DNA from 3 places in the Streptomyces sp. DG2A-72 genome. Region 2 is predicted to be linked to each of the others. Evidence: riboswitches for the same ligand, from Rfam matches in the RefSeq annotation. Region 2 holds a riboswitch; each other region holds the start of a gene.
The links. Region 2 has a riboswitch for cobalamin ahead of metE (5-methyltetrahydropteroyltriglutamate--homocysteine S-methyltransferase). Riboswitches for the same ligand answer to the same signal wherever they lie in the genome.
Positions count from the first base shown of each region.

Region 1: it holds a riboswitch for cobalamin, as region 2 does, so the genes downstream of both, QQY66_RS32505 (ribonucleoside-diphosphate reductase subunit alpha) here and metE (5-methyltetrahydropteroyltriglutamate--homocysteine S-methyltransferase) in region 2, are expected to answer to the same signal.
Region 3: it holds a riboswitch for cobalamin, as region 2 does, so the genes downstream of both, QQY66_RS15325 (iron ABC transporter permease) here and metE (5-methyltetrahydropteroyltriglutamate--homocysteine S-methyltransferase) in region 2, are expected to answer to the same signal.

Region 1 is NZ_JASTLC010000001.1:6,826,633-6,833,114, forward strand. It holds gene QQY66_RS32500 (ribonucleotide-diphosphate reductase subunit beta) at 1-358, opposite strand, end outside; gene QQY66_RS32505 (ribonucleoside-diphosphate reductase subunit alpha) at 358-2,706, opposite strand; cobalamin riboswitch at 2,805-2,978, opposite strand; gene QQY66_RS32510 (GNAT family N-acetyltransferase) at 3,021-3,521, opposite strand; gene mctP (monocarboxylate uptake permease MctP) at 3,596-5,227, opposite strand; gene QQY66_RS32520 (DUF3311 domain-containing protein) at 5,224-5,478, opposite strand; gene QQY66_RS32525 (YbdD/YjiX family protein) at 5,608-5,808, opposite strand; gene QQY66_RS32530 (carbon starvation CstA family protein) at 5,780-6,482, opposite strand, start outside.
Region 2 is NZ_JASTLC010000001.1:8,428,166-8,434,647, forward strand. It holds gene QQY66_RS40025 (GTP-binding protein) at 1-894, opposite strand, end outside; gene metE (5-methyltetrahydropteroyltriglutamate--homocysteine S-methyltransferase) at 1,017-3,335, opposite strand; cobalamin riboswitch at 3,486-3,710, opposite strand; partial or broken gene QQY66_RS40035 (SpoIIE family protein phosphatase) at 3,709-5,347, opposite strand; gene QQY66_RS40040 (bifunctional 2-polyprenyl-6-hydroxyphenol methylase/3-demethylubiquinol 3-O-methyltransferase UbiG) at 5,630-6,247, opposite strand; gene QQY66_RS40045 (SigE family RNA polymerase sigma factor) at 6,365-6,482, shown strand, end outside.
Region 3 is NZ_JASTLC010000001.1:3,198,290-3,204,771, reverse strand. It holds gene QQY66_RS15340 (chondroitinase-B domain-containing protein) at 1-746, shown strand, start outside; gene QQY66_RS15335 (ABC transporter substrate-binding protein) at 952-1,944, opposite strand; gene QQY66_RS15330 (ABC transporter ATP-binding protein) at 1,957-2,724, opposite strand; gene QQY66_RS15325 (iron ABC transporter permease) at 2,726-3,766, opposite strand; cobalamin riboswitch at 3,866-4,015, opposite strand; partial or broken gene QQY66_RS15320 (DNA-binding protein) at 4,034-4,153, shown strand; gene QQY66_RS15315 (DUF397 domain-containing protein) at 4,251-4,526, opposite strand; gene QQY66_RS15310 (helix-turn-helix transcriptional regulator) at 4,508-5,341, opposite strand; gene QQY66_RS15305 (hypothetical protein) at 5,458-5,664, shown strand; gene QQY66_RS15300 (hypothetical protein) at 5,661-5,876, shown strand; gene QQY66_RS50385 (hypothetical protein) at 5,905-6,036, shown strand; gene recO (DNA repair protein RecO) at 6,033-6,482, shown strand, end outside.

The DNA.
Region 1 (6,482 bases), 1.6 Mb from region 2:
GGAGGTAGGTGTCCAGCAGCGTCAGGTAGAACTGGACGTGGACGGCCTCCTCGAAGAGCTGGCGGCTCAAGTACAGCCGTGCCTCGGGGGAGTTGATGTGCTTGTAGAGCGTCAGCACCAGGTTGTTGGCGACGATCGAGTCACCCGTCGCGAAGAAGGCGACCAGGCGGCCGATGAGGTGCTGTTCGGCGGGCGTGAGCTTGGCGAGGTCGGTGACGTCCGAGTGGAGGTCGACCTCCTCCACGGTCCAGGTGTTCTTGATGGCGTCCCGGTAGCGCTCGTAGAAGTCGGGATAGCGCATGGGGCGCAGGGTCAGCTCGAAGCCCGGGTCGAGGAGATTCTGGTTACGGGTCGTCATTACTGGCAGGCCTCGCAGGACTCGGGGTTTTCCAGGGAGCAGGCGACGGCGTCTTCAGAGGGCACCTGCTGTACGGGGACCGTCGCTTGTGCCGCGCGGGCGATGCGGGTCGCCGGGCGGGAGCGCAGGTAGTACGTCGTCTTCAGCCCCGACTTCCAGGCGTACGCGTACATCGAGGAGAGCTTGCCGATGGTCGGCGTCTCCAGGAAGAGGTTCAGGGACTGGGACTGGTCCAGGAACGGGGTGCGGTCAGCCGCCATGTCGATCAGGCCGCGCTGCGGGATCTCCCACGCCGTGCGGTACAGCGCCCGTACGTCCGCCGGGATCCAGGCGAAGTCCTGCACCGAGCCGCCCGACTCACGCAGGGCCTCCCGCGTGCGGGCGTCCCAGACGCCGAGCGCCTTGAGTTCGTTCACCAGGTACGAGTTGACCTGGAGGAACTCGCCGGACAGGGTCTCGCGCTTGAAGAGGTTGGACACCTGCGGCTCGATGCACTCGTACACACCGGCGATGGACGCGATGGTCGCGGTGGGCGCGATCGCCAGCAGGAGGGAGTTGCGCATCCCGACCTCGGCGATGCGTTCCCGCAGGGCCGCCCAGCGCTCGGGCCAGGTGAGCTCGACGTCGTAGTGGTCGGGGTGCAGGACACCCTTGGCGGTACGGGTCTTCTGCCAGGCGGGGAGGGGCCCGTTGCGCTCGGCGAGGTCGGCGGAGGCCTCGTACGAAGCCAGCATGATGCGCTCGGCGATGCGGGTGGAGAGGGCCTTGGCCTCGGGTGAGTCGAAGGGCAGGCGCAGCTTGAAGAAGACGTCCTGCAGGCCCATCGCGCCGAGTCCGACGGGGCGCCACTTGGCGTTGGAGCGGCCCGCCTGCTCGGTCGGGTAGAAGTTGATGTCGACGACGCGGTCCAGGAAGGTGACGGCGGTGCGGACCGCCTCGTCCAGCCGCTCCCAGTCGATGTCCCCGTCGTTCACGAACGCGCCGAGGTTGACCGACCCCAGGTTGCACACCGCCGTCTCGCCGTCGTCCGTGACCTCCAGGATCTCCGTGCAGAGGTTGGAGGAGTGGACGACATGGCCCGGCTCGGCGGTCTGGTTGGCGGTGCGGTTGGCGGCGTCCTTGAAGGTCATCCAGCCGTTGCCGGTCTGCGCGAGGGTACGCATCATGCGGCCGTACAGGTCACGGGCGGGGATGGTCTTGCGCGCGAGCCCCGCGGCCTCCGCCTTCCGATAGGCGGCGTCGAACTCCTCGCCCCACAGGTCGACCAGTTCGGGCACATCGGCGGGGGAGAAGAGGGACCACACCCCGTCCGCGTTCACCCGGCGCATGAACTCGTCCGGGACCCAGTGCGCGAGGTTCAGATTGTGCGTACGGCGGGCGTCCTCACCGGTGTTGTCGCGCAGCTCCAGGAACTCCTCGATGTCGGAGTGCCAGGTCTCCAGGTACACCGCCGCCGCGCCCTTGCGCCGGCCGCCCTGGTTCACGGCGGCGACCGAGGCGTCCAGGGTCTTCAGGAACGGGACGATGCCGTTGGAGTGCCCGTTCGTGCCGCGGATCAGTGAACCGCGGGAGCGGATGCGGGAGTAGGCGATGCCGATGCCGCCCGCGTGCTTCGAGAGGCGGGCCACCTGGTGGTAGCGGTCGTAGATGGAGTCCAGCTCGTCCTTGGGGGAGTCGAGGAGGTAGCAGGACGACATCTGGGGGTGCCGGGTGCCGGAGTTGAAGAGGGTGGGGGAGGAGGGGAGGTAGTCGAGGCGGCTCATCAGCCCGTAGAGAGCGGCGACTTCGTCGACGGACCTCGCGGTGTCGTCCTCGGCGAGACCGGCGGCGACGCGCAGCATGAAGTGCTGGGGCGTCTCGATCACCTTGCGGGTGAGGGGATGCCGGAGGAGGTAGCGGCTGTGCAGGGTGCGCAGGCCGAAGTAGCCGAAGCGGTCGTTGGCCGCACGGTCGATCAGGTGGTCCAGGCGGTCCGTGTGCAGCCGTACGAACTCGGCGGTGCGGTCGGCGATGAGGCCCTCGCGGTGGCCGACGGCGACCGACTCGGAGAACGACGTGACGCCCTGCGAGGCTGCTTCGGCGGCGATGCTGATCGTCAGGAGACGGGCGGCCAACCGGGAGTACGCGGGGTCCTCCGAGATGAGGCCGGCCGCGGCCTCGGTGGCCAGCTCGCGCAACTCCGACTCGTCCGCCCGGGCCGACTTGCCGCGCAGCGCGGCGGCGGCGACCCGGCCGGGGTCGGCGTCGGGGAGGTCGGCGGTCAGCTCGGTCAGGGTCCGCAGCAGTGCGGTTCCTGGACCGTCGGTCTCCTGGATCGCTGAGGCCGGTTCGGCTGGCGCGATGGTCACGTGGGGCTCTCCCTCGCTCGGCACGGGGCCTTGCGGAGGGCAGGGGGCAGCACACGAGCGCACACGGCGTCGCGCCCACCGGCCCATTCCACGAGGCCCGGACATCGGGCGCACCGGCCGGGTGGCCGGGCGCGCTGTCGACAGGTCCTCGGACTGAATCCTGTGCACGCCGCTTCTGGGAACAGACACGCACAAGTACACCGTTGCGGGACAGTTCCGGATTCGCACCGGATTCCCCTGCGGCGACAGCGAGCATGAGCATACATCTTGTGCCGGGTTCCGGTGACACCCCTAGATGTTGTGTCGCGGTGACTTCAGAGCGTCAATTCATAAGTGAGGAGAGTGAACTCGGCGCCCGGGATCGGGTTCCAGTCGCGCTCGGGGGCACGGGTGAAGCCGAGGCGCTCGTAGATGCGGTGGGCGGCGTGCATGGTGCGCTGGGTCGACAGGACGACGGCGGTGCGCTCCGCGGTTCTCGCCCGGTCGACGCAGGCTCGTACGAGGGCTTCTCCGGCGCCTCTGCCGCGGGCCGCCCGGGCTACGGCGAGCATGCGGATCTCCGCCTCTCCCGGGCGGGCGAGGTCGGCCATGGGGCCGGGGGAGGGGACGAAGGTGACGCCGCCGAGGAGTTGGTCGCCCTGTGTGGCCACGAGGACGTCGGCCGCTGCCGCCCGCTTGGCCACGTCCTTCAGCTCACCGAGGTACCAGTCGCTCTCGCCGAACGTCAGGAGGTCGTCCTGGAGGTAGGCCTGGGCGGTGATCTCGCCGAGGGTGTCGTATTCGGTGGGTTCTACGGGCCGGATCACTATGTCCATGCAGGTGAGTGTGCCGGACAGGTACGACAACGGGCCGCCGGATTTCCCCGACGGCCCGTGCCCTGACGTACAGGTCAGTGAGCCGCGCCGGCAGTCGCCGGGGGCAGCTCCGTCTTGACTTCCGGGTCTCTCGCCGCCTCGCCCGTGTAGTCCTCCGGGCTTGTCTCGTCCACGCCCTCGGGGGCCTTCATCGCCTTCAGTACGAAGGTGAGGACGACCGTCACCACCAGGTTCAGGATGAACGCCGTCAGGCCGATGTAGCCGATCTCGCCGATGCCGGGGATCTCCTTGGAGGAGCCGCCGAAGTGCTTCTGGGTCGGGGAGGCGACGCCGTACGCGGCGACTGTGCCGTAGATCATGCCGACCGCCCAGCCGGCGAGCAGGGCCCAGCGGTGGAACCAGCGAGTGAAGAGGCCGCCGACGAGGGCCGGGAAGGTCTGGAGGATCCAGATGCCGCCGAGGAGCTGGAAGTTGATCGCGACCGTCTTGTCCATGGTCAGGACGAAGACCAGCGCGCCCACCTTCACGAGCAGGGACACCAGCTTGGAGACCTTGGTCTCCTGCGCCGGCGTGGCGTCCGGCTTGATGAAGTCCTTGTAGATGTTGCGGGTGAAGAGGTTGGCCGCCGCGATGGACATGATCGCCGCCGGCACCAGCGCGCCGATGCCGATCGCCGCGAAGGCCACGCCCGCGAACCAGTCGGGGAACATCGTCTCGAACAGCTGCGGGATCGCCAACTGGCCGTTGTCCACCTTGATTCCGGCGGCGATCGCCATGAAGCCCAGCAGACCGAGCAGGCCCAGCATCAGCGAGTACAGCGGCAGGATCGTGGAGTTGCGGCGGATGACGTCACGGCTGCGGCTGGAGAGCACGGCCGTCACCGAGTGCGGGTACATGAACAGCGCGAGCGCCGAGCCGAGGGCCAGGGTCGCGTATGTCCACTGGCCGGCGTCACCCGGGACCATCGCGCCGCGTGGCGCGCCCGTCGCCGGGTTGGTCTGGCTGAACGCGGCGCTCGCCTTGGCGAAGATGTCGTCGAACCCGCCCAGCTTGATCGGGATGTAGATGATCGCGACCGCGATGACGATGTAGATCAGCGTGTCCTTCACGAACGCGATCAGCGCCGGGGCCCGCAGACCCGAGGAGTACGTGTACGCGGCCAGCACGCCGAAGGCGATCAGCAGCGGCAGGTCCTTGATGAACCAGTTGGTGTCCTCGCCGCCGCCGACGCCCATCACGTCCAGCACGGCCTGGATGCCGACCAGTTGGAGCGCGATGTACGGCATCGTGGCGAGGATGCCGGTGACGGCGACCGCCAGCGACAGCCCCTTGGAGTCGAAGCGGCCCCGGACGAAGTCCGACGTGGTGACGTAGCCGTGCTTGTGCGAGACCGACCACAGCCGCGGCAGGAAGACGAACATCATCGGGTAGATGAGGATCGTGTAGGGCACCGCGAAGAAGCCGGCCGCGCCCGCCGCGTAGATCGCCGCCGGTACGGCGACGAAGGTGTACGCCGTGTACAGGTCGCCGCCGAGCAGGAACCAGGTGATCCAGGTGCCGAACGAGCGCCCGCCCAGGCCCCATTCGTCCAGGGTCTGCTCGTTCTCGGCCCTGCGCCAGCGCGAGGCCAAGAAGCCCATGACCGTGACGGCCACGAAGAAGAGGATGAAGACGGCGAGTGCGACGCCGTTCACGCCGTCCTTCACTTTCCGGCACCCCCCTTGCGTGCCTGCTGGTCACGCTGCCACAGCTTGTACGCGACCATCGTCAGCACGGTGGAGAGGACCACCCAGGCCATCTGGTACCAGTAGAAGAACGGGATGCCGATGAAGGCCGGGTCCTCCTTCGCGTACGAACCCACCCACAGCATCGCCACGAAGGGCGCGAATAGGCAGAGAGCGATGACGACCCTGGCGGGTGTCACCGTCCCTCTGTTCACTTCCGATGTTTGTGACATCCGGCGGCTCCGTCCCCTCACTGATCACCTGTGTAACGCGCAGGCAATGTAGGTCACGGTGTCGCGAAAGCGGAAGTCCCCGTCCGCATTCCGGGCGCAATCCTCACCAGACGTCCCCACCAGGCATTCTCAGCAGCAGCGGAATCCCTGCCGTGGATCCTTCTCCTGCCGGTCCGTGCGCATCCGCTCGAAGTCACGCCGGGACGGCACCTCGGCCCGAGGGTGGTCCTTTCGTACGTGCGCGACATACCGGTCGTACGCCGACTCGTCGGTCAGCTCCCGCACGTACCAGCGCACGCCCCTAAGAGCTCGTGCCACTGCCGACCGCATCGCGCTCCTCCTCCTTCTCCTCCCGGGTCGGGATCAGCCCGGCCGGGGCGACGAGCTTCGACTCGACGTACGGTGCCTCGCTCAGCGTGGACAGGGCCGGGCGGCGGATGTGCCGGACGCAGACGCGGGTCGCGTCGACGATCACGACGACGATCAGGATCGCCAGGATCGCGGTGAGGACGCCGTCCACCGTGGAGTTGATGACCACGGTGCGCATGTCGTCCATGGACTTGGCGGGCGCCAGCACCTCGCCCCGGTCGATGGCGTCCTGGAACACCTGGCGCTGCTTGAAGAAGCCGACCTTCGGATCGGACGAGAAGACCTTCTGCCAGCTGGCGGTCAGGGTGACCGTCGCGTCCCAGGCGAGCGGAACCCCGGTGATCCAGGCCCACTTGAGACGCCCCGACTTCACCAGCAGGGTCGTGCAGACGGCCAGCGCGACGGCGGCCAGCAACTGGTTGGAGATGCCGAAGATCGGGAAGAGCTGGTTGATTCCTCCGAGGGGCTCATGGACGCCGACCCACAGGAAGTAGCCCCACAGCCCGCACACGATGCCGCTGGTGATGAACAGGCCGGGCTTCCAGCTGACGTTCTTGAACGGCCGGTAGATGTTGCCCAGGGTGTCCTGGAGCATGAAGCGGCCCACGCGCGTGCCTGCGTCCAGCGCGGTCAGG
Region 2 (6,482 bases):
CTTGGAGCGCAGGACCTCCCCGAAGACTCCGCTGTCCAGCTGCTCGCTCACGAACGTCCACAACCGGTCGGGGTGGAAGGGCGGTTCGGCGCGGAAGACGGTGGAGGAGATGCCGTACTCCTCGGTCTCCGGGACATGGTCGCCGTTCAGCTCCCGGACCCAGCCCGGCGCCTGCTGTGCGCGCTCCAGGTCGAACAGACCGGTGCCCAGCACCTCGCGGACGTCGACCCGGCCGTGCTCGGCGCGGACGATCCGGGCGGCGGGGTTGAGGCGGGCGAGCGTCGCGCGCAGCCGGTCGGCGGTCGCGGTGTCGACGAGGTCGAGCTTGTTGACGACGATCACGTCCGCGAACTCGATCTGGTCCATCAGCAGATCGCTGACGGTGCGCTCGTCGTCCTCGTACTGGTCGAGCCCCCGCTCCACCAGCTCGTCGCCGCCCGCCAGTTCGGGCAGGAAGTTCGCGGCGTCCACGACCGTGACCATGGTGTCCAGTCGGGCCAGGTCGCCGAGGGTGGCGCCGTCGTCGCGGGCGAAGGCGAAGGTGGCCGCGACCGGCATCGGCTCCGAGATGCCGGACGACTCGATGAGGAGGTAGTCGAAGCGGCCCTCGCGGGCCAGCCGGTCGACCTCCTCCAGCAGATCGTCGCGCAGAGTGCAGCAGATGCACCCGTTGGTCATCTCGACCAGGCGTTCCTCGGTCCGCGACAGAGCGGCCTCGCCGCCGCGGACCAGCGCGGCGTCGATGTTGATCTCGCTCATGTCGTTGACGATGACCGCGACCCGCAGGCCCTCACGGTTGCCGAGGACATGGTTGAGCAGCGTGGTCTTGCCCGCTCCCAGGAACCCGGACAGCACGGTGACGGGCAGACGGTCGGACGGCGCAAGGGAAGGCATGGCGGATCTCCTGGGTGGGCGAGCACCGTCACGCTACATGAAAATGGATTCCATTACTACGGCCGGTTCGCCGGACCCGGCCGGGGCGCGCGGGGCGGCCCCGGCCGGTGGGAGGCAGGTGGTCAGGGCGTGGGCAGTTCGGCGCGGACCGTGCGGGCCGCGGTGACCAGGTTCTCCAGTGAGGAACGGGTCTCCGGCCAGGCTCGGGTCTTCAGGCCGCAGTCGGGATTGACCCACAGCCGGTCGGCGGGGATCGCCTTCAGGGCGGTGCGCAGGAGTTCGGCCGCTTCCTCGGCGCTCGGCACGCGCGGGGAGTGGATGTCGTACACGCCGGGTCCGGCCTCGCGCGGATAGCCGTGGCCGGCGAGTTCGCGGGCGACCTGCATATGGGAGCGGGCCGCCTCCAGGCTGATGACGTCCGCGTCGAGGTCGTCGATGGCCTGGACGATGTCGCCGAACTCGGCGTAGCACATGTGGGTGTGGATCTGCGTGTCCGGGCGCACGCCGCTCGTCGTCAGACGGAACGCCTCCGTGGCCCAGGCCAGGTAGGCGGGGTGGTCGGCGGCGCGCATCGGCAGCGTCTCGCGCAGGGCCGGTTCGTCGACCTGGATCACCGAAGTGCCCGCCGCCTCAAGGTCGTTCACCTCGTCGCGGAGAGCCAGGGCGACCTGCCGGGCTGTCTCGTCGATCGGCTGGTCGTCGCGGACGAAGGACCAGGCGAGCATGGTGACCGGACCGGTGAGCATGCCCTTGACGGGGCGCGAGGTGAGGGACTGGGCGTACGTCGTCCAGCGCACCGTCATCGGCTCGGGGCGGGAGATGTCGCCGGCCAGGATCGGCGGGCGGACGTAGCGGGTGCCGTAGGACTGGACCCAGCCGTGCTGGGTGGCGAGGCAGCCGGTGAGCTGTTCGGCGAAGTACTGGACCATGTCGCCCCGTTCGGGCTCGCCGTGCACCAGAACGTCAAGCCCGGTCTTCTCCTGGAAGGAGATCACCTCCTGGATCTCCGTCCTGATCCGCTCCTCGTAGTCGGCCGTGTCGATCCGGCCCGCCTTCAAGTGCGCGCGCGCCGCGCGCAGTTCGCCGGTCTGCGGGAACGAGCCGATGGTGGTGGTCGGCAGCGGCGGCAGGCCGAGGTGGGCCCGCTGGGCGGCGGCCCGCTCGGCGTACGGCTGGCAGCGGCGGGCGTCGGCCGCGGTGACGGCCGGGGCGCGGTTCCGTACGGCCGGGTCGCGGCTGATGGGGGAGTTGGTGCGGGAGGCCAGGTCGGCGCGGTTGGCGGCGAGTTCGGCGGTGATCGCGTCGGTGCCGTGGGCGAGGCCCTTGGCGAGGGTGACGATCTCGGCGGTCTTCTGCCGGGCGAAGGCGAGCCAGCGCAGGATCTGCGGCTCGATGTCCCGCTCGGCCGCCGTGTCGAGGGGGACGTGCAGCAGGGAGCAGGAGGCCGCGACGTCGACCCGGTCGGCCAGACCCAGCAGGGTGCCGAGCGTGGTGAGCGACGCCGACAGGTCGTTGGCCCAGATGTTGCGGCCGTTGACGACACCCGCGACCAGCCGCTTGCCGGGCAGCCCGCCGACCGCGGCGAGGGCGTCCAGGTTGGCGGCGGCGGCCTCGGTGAAGTCCAGCGCGAGTCCGTCGACCGGGGCCTTGGCCAGTACCGGCAGCGCATCGCCGAGCCGGTCGAAGTACGAGGCGACCAGCAGCCTCGGCCGGTCGGTGAGGGCGCCCAGCCCTCGGTACGCCCGCTCGGCGGCGTTCAGTTCGGCCGGGGTGCGATCCTGGACGAGGGCGGGCTCGTCCAGCTGCACCCACTCGGCGCCGGCGGCGCGCAGGTCGGCGAGGACCTCGGCGTACACCGGCAGCAGCCGGTCGAGGAGGGTGATCGGGTCGAAGCCGGCGGCCACGCCGGGGGCGGGCTTGGCGAGCAGGAGGTAGGTGACGGGGCCGACCAGGACCGGTCGCGCTGTCAGGCCCAGGGTGAGGGCTTCCTTCAACTCGGCGACCTGCTTGGCGGAGTCCGCCGTGAACACCATGTCCGGGCCCAACTCCGGCACCAGATAGTGGTAGTTGGTGTCGAACCACTTCGTCATCTCCAGCGGCGCCACGTCCTGGGTGCCGCGCGCCATGGCGAAGTAGCCGTCCAGGGCGTCCGCTTCGACGGCGGCCCGGTGCCGCTCGGGGATCGCGCCGACCATGACGGTGGTGTCGAGGACGTGGTCGTAGTACGAGAAGTCACCGGTCGGTACCTCGTGGATGCCGGCGCCGGACAGTTGCCGCCAGTTGCCGCGGCGCAGTTCGGCGGCGGTGGCGCGGAGGGCGTCGGCGGTGACGCGGCCCTTCCAGTAGCCCTCGATCGCCTTCTTCAGTTCCCGGTGCTGTCCCTGGCGGGGGTAGCCGTACACGGTGGCCCGTGCTGCCGCGGCTGCGGGCTTGCTTGTCACGGAGATCTCCTTCGCGAGATGAATCCCTGAGATCCCGGAGACGGGACGAGAACGCGAAGGGTGACCAACCGGACGGCAACGGCCACTGGCCGTCCGCTCGGTGGTACGCCGACCCGCCCTCGAGGTCACCGGGATGTCCGCGCACGAGTGGTTCGCACACGGGCAGTTGGCAGGTCTTCGGACTCACGGGCACGTCTCGTCGTCGTACGAGACATCTACTGGCCGTCGCTTCCCAGGCCCGATTCATGGACCCAGTGCGTATGACGGCGGTCGTTCCCGTTCACCGCTGCGGGGCAGTCCCGGATTTTCACCGGGTTCCCTCTTGCGACGCATCCCGCCTGGCAGGCGGGGCGAACCAGCTGCGTCGGCCAGCTTAACCCGCGGGAGGCAGCGGCTGCTCGAACCACACAACCTTGCCCGTGCTCACCCGAGTTGCCCCCCAGCGCTCTGCCAGCTGGTCGACCAGGAACAGCCCGCGCCCGCCCTCGTCGCTCAGCCGGGCGTGCCGCATCCTCGGCACCACGGGCGAGTCGTCGCCCACCTCGCAGCGCAGCACGTCCGTGCAGAGGAGCCGCAGGGTGATCGGCCGGGAGGCGAAGCGCACGGCGTTGGCCACCACCTCGCTGACCATCAGCTCGGTGGACTCCAGCAGGTCGTCGAGGCCCCAGCCGTGCAGCGTCCTGCGGGTCAGCCGACGGGCCTGCCGCGCGGTCTGCGGGCGCGGAGCCATGTACCAGTAGGCGACGGTCTCCGGCAGGATGCCCTCGAACCGGGCCGCGAGCAGCGCGATGTCGTCGTCCCGGTCACCGGCGTCCAGAGGGCCGAGCGCCTGGTCGCACAGGTCTTCCAGCGTCGGCGGCGCGGATCCCGGGCCGGTCGCGCGCAGCCGGGCGCACAGCCGCTCCACCCCGGTCAGCACGTCCGAGTCGCGGGACTCGACCAGGCCGTCGGTGTACAGCAGCAGCGTCGCCCCGGTCGGCGCGTGGGTCTCGACGGACTCGAATCCGCCGCTGCCGACACCGATCGGCGCTCCGGGCGGGACGTCCAGCACCTCCACGCTGCCGTCGGGACGCAGCAGCACCGGCGGCAGATGGCCGGCGCTGGACACGATCAGCCGGTGCAGTACGGGGTTGTACAAGGCGTACAGGCAGGTCGCGGTGTGTTCGCTGCCCAGCCGTCCCGCCTGCTCGTCGAGGTGGTGCAGCACCTCGTCCGGGGGCAGGTCGAGCCCGGCCAGGGCCTGGACGCTGGTCCGCAGCTGGCCCATGATCGCGGCCGAGGTCATGGAGTGGCCCATCACATCGCCGATCACCAGGGCCACGCGGTTGCCGGGCAGCGGGGATCGCGTCGTACCAGTCCCCGCCGACCTGCGCGGTCCGCGAGGCCGGCAGATAGCGGCTGGCCAGCCGGACACCGGGCGGCTCCGGCAGCGAGGGCGGGAGCATCGTGCGCTGCAACGTGTCCGCGACGGATGCCTCGCGCTCGTACAGCATCGCCTTGTCCAGCCCGAGGGCGGTGTGGGTGGCGAGCTGGGAGGCCACCAGCAGATCGTCGCCGGTGAAGTCGGGCCGGTCGAGTCCGCGGATGAGGACGACGCTGCCCAGCGCGTGGTTGCGGCCGTGCAGCGGGGCGATGATCAGCCGTCGCCCGGGAGGTGTCGACCAGGGCATGTGCACCCTCCCGAGCAGTTCGGCCGCCGCCGCGGCGACGCCCGGGTCGTTGCCGAACACCGGCCGTCCGTCCTGCAGCAGCTTGGCGAGCAGTCCGGTGGCGGCCGGGCGTACGACCTCGGCCGCCTGCCGGGTGTGCGCGCTCGGCGCGGGTGACCCGGAGCCCCGGCCGGCGGGGGCCCGAAGGGACGCGTGGTCCACGGTGTGCAGCCGCAGGATCTCCGGGGCGGCGCCGATCTCGTCGCCTATCGGCAGGGGAGCGTACAGGTGGACGAACGCCGTGTCGGCGAACGCCGGGACGGCCGCGCGGCACAGTTCGTACAGCGTCTCGTCGAGGTTCATGCCGCGAGCGATCTGCCGGGTCGCGGCGTCGAGATAGCGGAGTCTGTCGGTCTGCGGCGGGGTGACGTCGGGTCCGTCGCCCGGTGGGCGTCCGGCGGGAACCTCCGCGGCCGGCAGCCGCACGGTCACGCCGCGGTTCTCGGAGCCGGACGGCTGCGGCCGACGCATGAGAGCAGCGGGGTCCTGCGCGCCGGGCGCAGGACCCCCGGTGTCGTCACCGGTTCCGGACTGCTTCGTCATGCGTGTCCTTCCGGACGTGCGGCCCGCGCCCCGGCGAGCGGATCAGGAGTCGTCGGGCGTGCGCCGGCAGTGCAGGAAGATCTGCACCTCGGGCTGGATGTCGGCGACCGCCGGAGCGTAGGTGTACGAGGACTCGTCGCCGATCTCGAAGCCCGCCGTCTCGACGACCTCGCGCAGCTCGTCCCTCAGGTAGCCGGAGACGCGGATGCTCCTTCCGATGAAGGGGATCGAGAAGTCGTCCACATCGGCCTCCACCATCGACAGGGCGAGCAGGCCGCCCGGACGCAGCAGATGGCGGACGGTGCGCAGGGCGAGGGGGATCTCCGCGCGCGGGAGCATGAGCAGGGAGAAGAAGGCGGCCACGCCGTCGAAGCGGCCGAGGTCCAAGGGGCCGCCGGGCCGCAGATCCGCGATGTCCGCCTGGTGGAATTCGCCGGTGGGCACATGGTCGCGGGCCAGCGTGACCATCCCGTCCGACAGGTCCACCCCGACGACTTCGAAGCCCGCTTCTGCCAGCTGGCGCGCGGTCGGGAGCCCGGTGCCGCACCCGAGGTCCAGTACCCGGGACCCGGCCGGCAGGGAGCCGATGAGCCATGCGGCCGCCGCGACCTGCCCTTCCTTGTGCGGGAAGGCCTCGTCGTAGCAATTTTTCACATTCACTTGGTTATGTGCATGCTTCGGTGTGATCCAGATCACCGGCTGTGATTGCAGCGTGGAGGGGCTGTCAGTGCCTTCTCCCTTGTGTAGGCGAGCCGGCGAGAACTGGGGACAGCGCGGATGGAACGAGATCGGGCCGGTGAGTTCGACGAGTTCGTGGCCGCCCGCTGGTCGGGGCTGTTCCACTTGGCGCGTCTGCTCACCGGAGGCGATCGGCACCGGGCCGAGGACCTGTTGC
Region 3 (6,482 bases), 5.2 Mb from region 2:
ACCCGGAGATCGTCTCCGTGAAGAGCAACGACAACATCGTCCGCCACAACACCTTCCGCGCCTCACAGGGCGTTCTGTCCCAACGGCACGGGAACCGCGGCGAGTTCTACGGCAACTTCTTCTTCGGGGAGGGCAAGGCGGGAACCGGCGGGATCCGCATCTACGGCCAGGACCACAAGATCTACAACAACTACTTCGAGGGCTTGACCGGCACCGGCTACGACGCCGCACTGCAGATCGACGGCGGCGACGTGGACACCTCGGGCGCGCTGAACGCACACTGGCGCGTCTACCGGGCGACCGTCGTGAACAACACCTTCGTGAACAACGTGTCGAACATCGAGATCGGCGCCAACTACAACCTCGCCCCGGTCGACTCGGTCATCGCCGACAACGTCATCACGGGCAGCCGGGGCAAGCTGCTCAACGAGGTCAAGAAACCCGTGGGCATGACCTACGCCGGGAACATCGCGTGGCCGACCGGATCGGCGACCGTCGGCGTGTCCCTGCCCTCCGGCTCCGTCAGGGCGGTCGACCCACTGCTCGCCTCCGACGGATCGCTGTACCGGATCGGTGCGGGCAGCCCGGCGATCGACACCGGCACCGGCGGCCACGCCTTCGTGACCGACGACATGGACGGCCAGGCTCGAGTCGGCGGCATCGACGCCGGCGCCGACGAGCGCTCGTCGTCCACGGTCACACGGGCCCCGCTCAGCACGACGGACGTCGGCCCCGGCGCCGTGTAGGACACCTCACGCGAAAGGACCGGTGGCGGGTCAACCCCGCCACCGGTCGTGCCCCGAAGGGGCGCGCCAACAGAGCCACTGCGGCCAGAGCGATGACACCTTCACGTACCGGACTTCTCATCCGACTCTCCGCGTTCCGTGACCCGCACTCCTGATGGCGGCAGATTCGACCACGGTCGAGCCGGGACCGGTACCGGCCTCCGAGTCAGGGCGTCGTCGTCCGCAGGTACTTCCCGAGGCGGGCGATCGCAGACGGGTTCCGCGGGCTCTCCACCAGGTCGACATAGTCCAGGGTGAAGATCCGCTTGTGCTTGATGGCCGACACGTTCCGCAGCGGGGCATAAGACAGCAGGAACTTCTTCTTCTGCTCCGCGCTGACGTCCCCGTAGTCGCAGATGACGATCACGTCGGGGTTGCGTTCCACGACGGTCTCCCAGCCGACGGTCGTCCAGGAGTCCTTCAGGTCGTGCATCACGTTGTTCCCGCCGGCCTCGCTGATGATCTGGTCGGGCGCGGCGTAGCGGCCGGAGGTGAAGGGCTGGTCCTCGCCGCTGTCGTAGAGGAAGACCTTGGGGGAGTCGGACGGTGCCTTCGCCTTCACCTCCGCCACCTCGCGCTTGAAGTCGGCGATCAGCGCCACCGCCCGCTTCTCCACGCCGAACAGCTTGCCCAGGTTGGTGAGGTCCTCGTACAGCGCGTCCAGCGGCGGCATGATGCCCCGCGAGGTCTCCGTACGGCCGTTGCGGCAGGACTCGGTGAGGATGTACGAGGGGATGCCGAGCTTGGTCAGTGCGTCCGGGGTGAAGTCGCTGTCCTCGCGGAAGCCGTAGTTCCAGCCGGCGAAGACCCAGTCGGCGCGGGCGTCGAGGACGTTCTCCTTGGTGAGCTGGTCCTTCGACAGCCACTTCACCTTGTCGTAGCCGTCCTTCCACGGAACCCCGTCCAGGTCCCCCTTGTCGTCGGGCATCGCGAACCCGGCCATCCGATCCTCGAGCCCGAGCGCGAACATCAGCTCGGTGATCCCGACATCGTTGGTGACGACCCGCTCCGGGACCTTGTCGTACGTCACCTTGTGCCCGCAGTTGGTGAGGGTGACGGACGACGCGGCCTTCGAGTCCGGCGAGGGCGCGACCTCGGCACCGCAGCCCGCGCTGAGCACGGCCAGGCAGACGGCGACGGCGACAACTGGCATACGCATGCAGGGAGTTCCTTAATCCGGCGGCGGGAGAAGGTCGAAGAGCAACTGCACGGCGCCCGTCTCCGGATGCCGTACGGGATGGGCGCGTACGCCGAACACCTCGGCGAGCAGGGCGGGTCGGAGTACGTCATGTGGCACGCCGGACGCGACGATCCGACCGTCCTGAATCACGTACAGCAGATCGCAGTGTGCGGCGGCGAGGTTGAGGTCGTGCAGCGCGGCGAGCGCGGTCAGGCCGCTCGCCCGGACCAGGGACAGCACCTCCAACTGGTGTGCGATGTCGAGGTGGTTGGTGGGTTCGTCGAGGACGAGGACACGGGGCTGCTGGGCGAGGGCCCGGGCGATGAGGACGCGCTGCTTCTCACCGCCGGAGAGGGACAGGAACCCGCGGCCGGCGAGCTGGGTGACCCCGGTCAGATCCATGGCCTCGGCGCAGATGGTCCGGTCGTCGGCGGCCGTCCGTCCGTGATGCGGCAGCCGTCCCATCCCGACGACCTCGGCGACGGTGAAGTCGAACTCGGACGACGACTCCTGCGGCAGCGCGGCCAGCACCCGCGCGACGGCCCGCGGATTCATCGCGTGCACGTCGTCACCGTCGAGCCGCACGGCACCGCCGCTCGGCCGCAGGGCCCGGTACACGCACCGCAACAGGGTCGACTTTCCACTCCCGTTGGGCCCGACGAGCCCCACGAACGCCCCGCTGTCCACGCTGAGCCGCAGATCGTCGACCAGCCGGACCGCACCGGCGGCGACGGACACGTCCTCGACGTCGAGCCGCATCTCAACGACCTCCGAATGCGTAGCCGCCACGCCGCATCAGCAGCAGGAAGGCGGGCACCCCGACGACGGCGGTGATGACCCCGACCGGCAGTTCGGCCGGGGCGAGCAACAACCGCGACAGCACATCCGCCCAAACGAGCAGGACGGCCCCGGCGAGGGGAGCCACGACCAGCACGCGCCGGTGATCGGCACCGACGAGCATCCGTACGACGTGCGGCACCATCAGACCGACGAACCCGATGGCCCCGCTGACGGCGACGACGGTCCCGGTCACGGCGGCGGTGACGAGGAACAACTCCCGCCGCAGCCGGGCCGGTTGTACACCGAGCGCCGTGGCGGTCTCGTCGCCCATGGCCAGGGCGTTCAGCGACTCCGCGCGGCGGGCAAGCCATGCCCACCCGGCCGCTACGGTCACGGCGGCGATCGGCACCTTCTCCCAGGTCGCCCCGCCCAGACTCCCGAGCAGCCACATCATCGCGGACCTGGCGGCCTCGCCGCGGGCGGCGCCGAAGACCATCACCGTGGTCACGGCCTCGAAGCCGTACGCCAGAGCCGTCCCGGTCAGGATCAGCCGCAGCGGGGTGAGCCCGTGCGTTCCGGACCGGGCAACGGCGTACACGATCGCCATGGCGGCGAGCGCGGACCCGAATGCGGATATGGACAGAGCCCACATCCCGAGCCCCGCGAAGGCACCCAGCAGGATGACGGCATTGGCCCCCACAGCGGCACCGGACGAAATCCCCAGCACGAACGGATCCGCAAGGGCGTTACGCACCATGGCCTGCACGGCGACCCCGACGGCGGCGAGCCCGGCCCCGACGACGGCGGCGAGGACGACGCGGGGCAGCCGGATCTCCCAGACGATGGTGTACGCGGCGACGTCATCGGCGTTGACGGTCCCGCCACCGGTCCCCGCCCACAGGAACCGGAAGACGTCGGCCCAGCCGAGCCCGGCGGCGCCGAGGCCCACCCCGCACAGCAAGGACAGGGCGAGCAGCAGCCCCAGCCCAAGAGCCAGCGGCACGACGGGTATTCGGCGCACGATCGGCGTCCTTCGCCTCGGGCCGCCTGATGAACGAGAGCAAGGAGACGGCCCGCACGGCCGAACCGCGCGATCCCCTTCCCGCAGTCCACGGCGAGCAGTCACAGGGTCACGAACCGCGGGTGATCGGGCTCGCGCGAACCGTCCACCGGGGCCGGCCACGCTTACCGTTGCGGGTCAGCGCCGGACTCTCACCGGACTTCCCCCACGGGACGCGGGGGGAGCGTAGCAAACCGGTCATCGCTCGACCTCGGCGCCCTGCGCCCCCGGAGCGAGGTGCGTGTCCTGTTCATGTTCGACCCGTGGCGTTCGGCGATTCTCTTGGTCGCAGGAGACAACGCCGGGAACTGGAGCGCCTGGTCCGACGAGGCGATTCCGGCACCGTGAGCGGGCAGAAGAGCTGTCGGGTGGTCGCGAAGCCTTTCTCGACGGTGCTCAGCGCATGGTGGCCGAGCGCAAGGTCGGCTGACGCGGGGCGCCGGGGTCACCTCGCCACGGCGCGGATGAACTCCGTCCAGGCAGCCGAGCCGATCAGGAGGACGGGGCCGCCCTCGGGGACTTTGCTGTCACGGACGGGGACGACACCGGGGACTCCGTCGGCTACCTCGACGCAGCTGCCGCCGTTGCCGTCGCTGTACGTGCTTTTGCGCCAGCGGGCGGCGCCGGGGAAATCGTGCGCGACCTCGACGCACTCGCCGCCGTTGTCGTCGCTGTATGTGCTTTTGCGCCAGCGTGCGTTGCTCAGGTCATACTCGCGCATCGTCTGTGATCCTCCGCCACCGATTCGATCAGGGCCAGGGACGCCTCCGGCGGCAGCGCGGCGGCCCTGAGCAGATCGTATGCCCCCTGTACGCGCTTCACTAGGGCCGGATCGTCCAGCAGGTTCCCCGAATACACGGCCTCTGTATAGGCGGTTGGCGGTGCGTCCTCGAACTCCATGAGCTGCACCATCCGGCCCATGAGGGGGTACGCACCAACAGAGGTCGGGAGCACCTGGACCAGGACCTTCCGCTGCCGTACCAGCGCTGCGATGTGGTCCAACTGCTGGGCCATCTCGCCTGCGCTGCCGACCGGAATGCGCAGCACGTGTTCGTGCAGGATCGCCCAATACACGGGCCCTGTAGCGGCGGCCAGGATCTGCGCCCGCTCGATGCGCGCCGCGATCTTCTCCTCAATGTGAGAGTCGGTGGCGAAGGGGTTGCTCGCCAGCGTCACTGCCCGCGTGTACGCGGCGGTCTGCAGGAGGCCCGGCACGAGCGTCGGCGCGAACGTGCAGATCTTCGTCGCCAGACGCTCCAGCTCCGCCGCCCTCGCGAAGTAATCCGCGTACCGCTTGTCGTCAATCAGCTTCCGGCACAACCGCTCGAAAATACCGTCGGTTTGCAGCACCTCATCAATCCGCTGGGCGATATCCAACTGCGGCTTTCGAATCGCCTGCTCGAACTGGCCGATATAGGCGCCCGAGACGAAGACGCGCGCCCCCAACTCGACCTGAGTGAGCCCCCTGTCCTCCCGGTGCCTCTTCAGTTCCGTGCCGAAGAACTCCCATGCCGCCTGACGTGAACCGTTGGCCACAGTTCAACCCCCTTGTGCTGCCCCGAACTTGTAGAGCAGAGACTCCTGCCGAGTGTAGATGTGGTGCGCCACCCTTGAGATGCGAAGCGTAAAACCCGAAAAGGGAGGGGAACCACGTGAAGGCACAGCACTCGGCGCTCTGCGTCGAAGAGGCGGAGGAAGCAGTGAAGGAATTGCGGGCAGCATTGAAAAACGCAGGAATCATTCTGCCGTCCCTGCGGATCGACCCGGCAAGTCTTGCGCGGGAGGCGCCCTGTCCGCTCGTCGAATTGGGCCGCTGTTCCGTCGAGGCCGCGCAGCGACTCACGGCGGTTCTGCGGTGAGGCCGCCGGTCGGGTCGTATGTCGTGGACACCCGCAACGGGAGGCTCGGCATCGTCATGGGGCATGAGGGGCCCTATGTCCAGCTGAGACCGTACGGCGGCGGCAGGGAGTGGGACGCGGAGCCGGGCGCGGTGCGCCGGGCCACCCCGGCCGAGCGGCTCAGCGCGGCGACGGCGTACGCCAATGCCCGCAGTCGGGGTGAGGTCCCTTGAAAGCGGGTGTGACTGCGAGAATGGCCTCATGAGTCTGTTCCGCGACGACGGCATCGTCCTGCGCACCCAGAAGCTGGGCGAGGCGGACCGGATCATGCTGTGCTCGCCCGGGGGGCACTCCCCGGATCCCCGGCCGGAAACCCGCGGGGGTGCGCGATGAGTCTCTTCCGGGACGACGGCATCGTCTTGCGGACGCAAAAGCTCGGGGAAGCCGACCGCATCATCACCCTGCTCACCCGCGGTCACGGGCGGGTACGCGCCGTGGCCCGGGGGGTGCGGCGGACGAAGTCGAAGTTCGGGGCGCGGCTCGAACCCTTCTCCCATGTGGATGTGCAGTTCTTCGCGCGGGGGAGCGAGCTGGTCGGGCGCGGGCTGCCGCTTTGCACGCAGAGTGAGACCATCGCTCCGTACGGTGGCGGGATCGTGAGCGACTACGCCCGCTACACCGCCGGGACGGCCATGCTGGAGACCGCCGAGCGCTTCACCGACCACGAGGGTGAGCCGGCGGTCCAGCAGTATCTGCTGCTCGTCGGCGCCCTGCGCACGCTCGCCCGGGGCGAGCACGCCCCCCATCTCGTCCTGGACGCCTTCCTGCTCCGCTCGCTC